Regions from separate parts of the Paenibacillus sp. J31R30 genome, predicted to be linked through region 2. Evidence: riboswitches for the same ligand, from Rfam matches in the RefSeq annotation. Region 2 holds a riboswitch; the other holds the start of a gene.

Region 1 (3,415 bases), on a different contig from region 2:
TTGAGCGTTGTTGATCACGTTTTGACCGTACACTTTGAAATCCGGTTGAAGAGCTTCACCGAAGGAAACAGCTTTAGCTGCGATCGTGTGCATCAAAGGTCCGCCTTGGGAACCAGGGAATACCGCTTTATCAATCGCTGCAGCCCAAGCTTTTTTCGTAAGAATCATACCGCCGCGAGGACCGCGAAGTGTTTTGTGTGTTGTGGTTGTTACGAAATGTGCATGTGGCACTGGGTTCGGGTGCAAGCCAGCCGCAACTAGACCAGCGATATGCGCCATATCGACGAAGAACAATGCGCCTACATCGTTAGCGATAGATGCTAAAGCTTCGAAATCAATCGTACGCGGGTACGCACTTGCACCAGCTACTAGCATGCGAGGCTTATGTTTGAAAGCTGCTTTGCGAACATCGTCATAGTCGATGCGGAAATCTTTTTCGCTTACACCGTAAGCTACGAAGTTGTAAAGAATACCGGAAGCATTTACAGGGCTACCATGTGTTAAGTGGCCACCATGCGCAAGGTTCATACCAAGAACCGTGTCACCAGGGTTTAGCGCAGCTAAGTAAACAGCCATGTTCGCTTGTGCACCGGAGTGAGGTTGAACGTTCGCGTGCTCAGCACCGAAAAGCTCTTTCGCGCGGTCACGAGCGATGTCTTCCACGATGTCTACGTACTCACAGCCACCATAGTATCTTTTGCCTGGGTAGCCTTCCGCGTATTTGTTCGTAAGTACAGTACCCATAGCTTCAAGGACTGCTTGGCTCACGATGTTCTCGGAAGCGATTAGCTCAATTTTGTCGCGTTGACGGCCTAGCTCAAGGTTCATAGCTTCTACGATTTTCGGATCTTGTTTGCTCAAAAAGTTTGTCATAGGGAATTCCTCCTAAGGATGTTAGATAAAATATTAGCAATCTGCATCAGGTGCAGCTTGTTGATAAAGTTGATCCGCCAGCTCAGCGGAGTACACAGCTCTAGTACCACCGATCAGCTTCGGCCGAGTGAATGCCATCGTGACATAAGCCTGGCCAATATGGCGAACTGGCGGCCTTGCGGGAACAGCGACTCTGCGCAGATGCATGCCGATCAGCGTGGAGCCAATATCGATGCCCGCATGCGCCTGAATCGTCTCAACAACGACCGGTTTCGCGAGGTGTCTGTACGCGTAGGAAGCCATGGAGCCCCCGGCCTTCGGCACGGGAATCACGGAGACGGGCTCAAGCTGCGGCGCTAGCGTCAGCAGCTCTTCCTCCACAACCAGCGCACGATTCAGATGCTCGCAGCATTGATAAGCCGCATGCAGCCCGAACTCGCCGCAGATACGCGCAACCGTCTCAAAAATCGGCTTCGCCGCATCCAGCGTACCCGATGTACCAATCCGATGCCCGAGAATTTCACTCGTGCTCGTGCCGATCACCAAGATGTTGCCGGGACGCAGGCTGCCAACTGTAATCAGCTCACGCAGGTTCGCTTCCAAAGCTTCTGCTATAGGTTCATACATAGAATCTGTCATTGTGGCTCCCTCATCTCTAGGGATGTACCGTGAAACGATCTTCGATGCTCTGTACTTTGTTAATACGATTCTTGTGGCGGACACCTTCTGAGAACTCGGTTTCCAGCCAAATTTTCACGATTTCTTCCGCTACGCCAGGACCAACTACACGCTCACCCATCGCTAGCACGTTCGTATCATTATGTTCACGCGTCGCTTTCGCTGAGAAAAGATCGTGCACAAGTGCACAGCGGATTCCCGGAACTTTATTGGCAGCAATGGACATCCCAATGCCAGTTCCACAAAGCAGAATCCCTTTATCTGCGTCTCCCGAAACGACTTTTTCGCAAACTTGAAGTGCATAATCTGGGTAATCGACGGAGTCGCCGCAGCTGCATCCGAAATCAATCACTTGATGACCTAATGATTCAATAAAAGGAATGATAACATCTTTCAAACGATAGCCTGCATGATCAGCACCTAAAGCAATTTTCATGAATAGAACGCTCCTTTTGACTTGTTCGAATTCGACCATCCTATTATATCCCAAAGCTCACCAAAAACGAAAAAAAGAGCGCACACGCTAGAAAACGCGCGTTGCTCTTTTGCCCAGGCGACCGGCCGTATAGCTCAATGCTCCATTGTGGTTAATCCCACTCGTCGCCAGTTACATTGAGTCTTGCTTGTTACTTGTATTTTATCGCATTCCCAGCGATGTGTAAAGCTATATTGACCTATCTCATGCAAGTGAAGACAGAGTTATAGGCTTGCTGTTGATTTTAGCGTAATTTTCTCACCAATTTATCTAAGCTCCGACCAATTTCCTCGGCAGTGTACCGGTAATCGGCCAGCGACCCGCCATAGGGATCCGAAATATCGTAATCGGGGATCGAATTTTCCAGCGTATACATGCGGCTTCTTTCTTCCACGGATACGGTCTGAGATAGCGCCTGTTTGAGCTGAAGCTCTGTCGCAAGCTGCTCCCGTTCTTCAATCGCCTTCAGAATACGAGCATCGTCTTCCACATACTCTTTGAGCGTATACGTCTTCTCGACCGCATGAGGATAACGTTGAATGACTGTACGCTTATGCCCCGTCGTCATCGTCAAGATCAGATCAGCCCAATCCACATCCGCCGCGCCAATCGCTAGAGAATTGATAGATTCCTTAAAGCCCGCTTCGTGAAGAAGCGACTGGCTGTTTCTCGAGATCGGACCACCCGTCATCGCAGATACACCTGCTGAACGAACCTCCGCCGCAAGCCCCTCTTGATGCACCCTCATACGCAGCAAACCTTCAGCTAACGGACTGCGGCACGTATTTCCTGTACAGACAAATAGAATTCGCAACATGAAATCCTCCCGATATAAGCATTTTAAACCTTATTATTTCAAAAGCTAACTCCCCATATTGTATCATAGTAAAAACTTGATCCCAAACCCTAATAGGATGAGTCCGCCGAATGCCTCGCCATATTCCCCAACCCAACCGCTAACCCGTCTGCCTAGCAATAGGCCAGCTATCGAAAGCAATCCGCCAAACAGACCGAAGATGAGCACTGTAAGCACGATGTCCGTAGCAAACATCCCCAGAGAAACGCCCACAGAGAACGAATCTATACTAACACTAAGGGCGAAAATGATAAGCCCCCATAACGTTCGATGATCGAAAGCCGTTGCTTCTTCCCCTCGTATCGAGCTATACACCATATGCGCGCCGAGCAAAATAAGTAAACATCCCCCTGCAGCTGTCGCAACGTTCCCCAGAAGGAGCGAGACATACTGTCCCATAAACATGCCCATAAGTGGCATAAGCACGTGGAAAATGCCGATCACAATGCTGATTTTCAAAATATCCAACAAACGAATGCCCTTCATTCCTATGCCAATTCCTAACGAAAAAGCATCTAGGCCCAAAGCAATCG
Region 2 (3,415 bases):
TTGGTTGTTTCATCCGATAAATTTCTAGATCAAGAAAAGAAGATGCCAAATGCTGCGTGGTATGGTATGTCTGATGATGCACACATTGAGTTTGAAGGGAAGAAGATTCAACCGAGTGACGTACAAATCGGGTCAACCGTCAAAATGTGGGGTGAGGGCATCATGTTATCGAGTTACCCTAGCCAAACCACAGGGCTTCGCCTCGAAATCTTCGAACATGACAAAGGCATTGGTGATACAAGCGGTAAGGTCACTGGCATTGTCACAAAAGGCGAGGGAGTAAACACAGAGCGCACCATTGAAGTAGATGGGGTGCAATATAAACTTCTTCCATTTGCCCAACTCAGGAAGGGGAGCAATACAGCACAATTCACTGACATCACAGTCGGTAAACAGGTGAAAATGTGGTTCGCAGGATATGATTTCGGTACGGAGAAATTTGTGACAAAGATCGTTATCGACGGTTAGATGCGATAGGTGAAAGGTAGTGTATGAATGAGCCAAGTTAATGTGCTGGATATTGACGTAAGACTCGTACAGCAGTTGATCGCTTCACAATTTCCACAATGGGCACACTTGCGTCTTCAGGCAGTTGACTCAGCAGGTACAGACAATGCCATTTATCGTCTTGGCGATGACATGGCGGTCCGATTACCACATGCGGATTGGGCAATCGGGCAAGTGGAGAAAGAGCAACGTTGGCTGCCAATGTTAGCTCAGCATTTACCCCTGCCTATCCCTGTACCGCTCGCAAAGGGGGTACCTGCACCCACCGAAGGATACCCGTGGCACTGGTCCGTCTATCGGTGGCTTGAAGGCGAGAACGCAACGATGGCTACACTCGATAGCCAACACCAAGCAGCGACAGAATTAGCGCATTTCGTTCATGCTATTCAACTCATCGATACCACGGATGGTCCTGCACCCGTTTCGCACAATTCTGGCAGAGGTGTGCCACTCGCCATGCGTGATGCAGCGGTCAGAGAGGCAATCGCCAACTTGAGAGGCATCATCGACACGGATGCGGCAACTGCTGTTTGGGAACAGGCCCTGCAAACGCCGGTATGGCAGGGGAAACCCGTTTGGCTCCATGGGGATCTTCATCCAGGGAATCTGTTAATCGAGCAGGGAAAACTAAGCTCGGTGATCGATTTTGGCACGTTAGGTGTAGGAGATCCTGCCTGTGACCTTATGGTTGCATGGACATTTCTCTCGGCTGACGGCCGCAAACTACTCCGCACCTTGCTTACAAACGATGAAGAGACCTGGTCGAGAGGTCGCGGCTGGGCGCTATCTTTTGGTTTGATCGCTTATGCATATTACATAGACACAAACCCAGGGCTGTCCGCCATTTCAAGACGTACGATTGATGAGGTTCTAAGTGAGTATGGGCAGTTCGTAGGTCCTAATTAACGTTTATTAGATAGGAGTAGGAGAACAACATCATGCTTTCGGCTATCTTTCAAGGAATTCTTTTATCAGCAGGACTTATCTTGCCGTTAGGTGTTCAGAATGTATTTGTATTTAATCAAGGTGTGACACAACCAAGATTTATTCGGGCGTTGCCAGTCGTTATTACCGCTTCCTTGTGTGATACGGCTCTTATTTCGTTAGCTATTTTGGGCATATCAGTCATTATCGTTACACTGCCTATGATTAAAACCGTTCTGTTTGTATTAGGTATATTATTCCTTATTTATATGGGGTTCGTTACATGGAAGAGTAAACCTGCCTCAAGCCAATCCGAAGAAAAAGCGCTATCGCCTAAGAAGCAAATCGCTTTCGCCGCTTCCGTTTCGTTATTAAACCCACATGCGATCTTGGACACAATCGGTGTTATCGGAACAAGCTCAATCCACTATGCTGGGAAGGAAAAACTTGTTTTTGCCGTCGCTTGTATATTAGTCTCATGGATATGGTTTGCAGCGCTTGCGTTAGTAGGCAGACAAGTTGGGAAATTAGATAAATCAAGAACATTTATAACTTTTCTAAATAAAGCTTCCGCCCTCATAATGTGGGGAACTTCCATTTATTTAATCTCACAATTAATCTAATGATAAGTAAGGTACGCTCAAGAATTTCACTTGATTTTCTTGAATTCTTCCGAATATAATGAAGGTAATATTTGGTATGTGTAACTGGCGAAACGTAGATCACTACGGGGGAGCACATATTCCATAACAGCCGTTCGCCTGGGCAAAGTATTTGATCATTGGATCAAATGCTTTTTTTATTTTAAAGGAGGCATTTTCAATGGAACGAGCTAGGCATGTGGCAGTCCTTATTTATGAAAGGGTAGATCTGTTAGATATTGCAGGTCCGTACGATGTTTTCGCCGTGTCGAGTAATTGGGGCAAAGATTTCAATGTATTCACGGTAGAAGAAGCTCAGAGACCTGTTCAAACGGTCAGTGGACTTACGCTTTTCCCCAAATTCAGCTTTGAGAATTGTCCAGTACCTGATATTTTGATTGTACCCGGTGGTTTAGGCTCGCGGACTGCAATGAACAATGAAATGATTACGAACTGGATTAGAGCTGTTTCGCACCATGCTGAACTTATTTTATCTGTGTGCACAGGTGCGCTTTTCCTGGCAAAAGCTAACTTGTTGGATGGACTACGGGTGACGACTAATCGCAACGCATTTGATTTATTGCGAGAATTAGTGCCATCCAGTGCTACTATTGTTGAGGAAGTCCGATACGTCGATAACGGCAAGATCGTCATGTCCGCAGGGGTAACCGCGGGGTTCGATGCTGCACTTCATGTCGTATCTAGATTATTTGGTGAAGAGAGGGCGCTTGCAACGGCTTCAAGGATCGAATATCATTGGCAAAAAAACGAGTTGGCCGAATTGCAGCCGCGGAAGGACTTTGTAATAAGAAAAGCTCAGAGTGACGATTTAGAAATCATACAACTACTCTATGTGGAAGCAGCCGAATGGATATGTGCAACCAAGGGATTCACACAGTGGCGTGAAGATACGTTTACGAGAGCGTATATCGCACATTTTATCCAGGAAAATGAAGTGTTTGTCGCTTGTCTGAATGGTGAGATTATGGGCTGTTTGTCTATACATTGGCAGTATGAAGAGATTTGGGGAGATATGTTTCATGAGGACGCCGGTTATGTACACCGTTTAGTCGTTGCGCGAAAGTATAAGGGGCAAGGGCACGGCAGCCGGATGCTGTCGTGGGCGGAAGCCTACCTGAAAGAGAAAGGCAAAGCTTGGCTGCGATTGGACTGTATGGCGGATAATCCAACCTTGAATGAGTATTACCGCAGTTTGAATATGACTTACCGTGGGAGATATGATGGCCGCGGCTGGAGTGCGAATTTATATGAACGTGAGATTAGGAACGTAGGGGGAACCCAATGAAAATAAGAGAAGCGTGTAAGAAAGATATTGAAGACAT

What was found. Region 2 has a riboswitch for ZMP and ZTP ahead of AC58QO_RS15045 (GNAT family N-acetyltransferase). Riboswitches for the same ligand answer to the same signal wherever they lie in the genome.
Region 1: it holds a riboswitch for ZMP and ZTP, as region 2 does, so the genes downstream of both, rpiB (ribose 5-phosphate isomerase B) here and AC58QO_RS15045 (GNAT family N-acetyltransferase) in region 2, are expected to answer to the same signal.

The regions. Positions count from the first base shown of each region.
Region 1 is NZ_JCAUAV010000011.1:167,254-170,668, forward strand. Features, by position in the region: gene glyA (serine hydroxymethyltransferase) at 1-873, opposite strand, end outside; gene AC58QO_RS26995 (TIGR01440 family protein) at 907-1,512, opposite strand; gene rpiB (ribose 5-phosphate isomerase B) at 1,529-1,987, opposite strand; ZMP/ZTP riboswitch at 2,092-2,172, opposite strand; gene AC58QO_RS27005 (low molecular weight protein arginine phosphatase) at 2,271-2,843, opposite strand; gene AC58QO_RS27010 (manganese efflux pump MntP) at 2,907-3,415, opposite strand, start outside.
Region 2 is NZ_JCAUAV010000003.1:703,661-707,075, forward strand. Features, by position in the region: gene AC58QO_RS15030 (DUF3221 domain-containing protein) at 1-468, shown strand, start outside; gene AC58QO_RS15035 (aminoglycoside phosphotransferase family protein) at 496-1,413, shown strand; gene AC58QO_RS15040 (LysE/ArgO family amino acid transporter) at 1,446-2,054, shown strand; ZMP/ZTP riboswitch at 2,125-2,205, shown strand; gene AC58QO_RS15045 (GNAT family N-acetyltransferase) at 2,254-3,378, shown strand; gene AC58QO_RS15050 (GNAT family N-acetyltransferase) at 3,375-3,415, shown strand, end outside.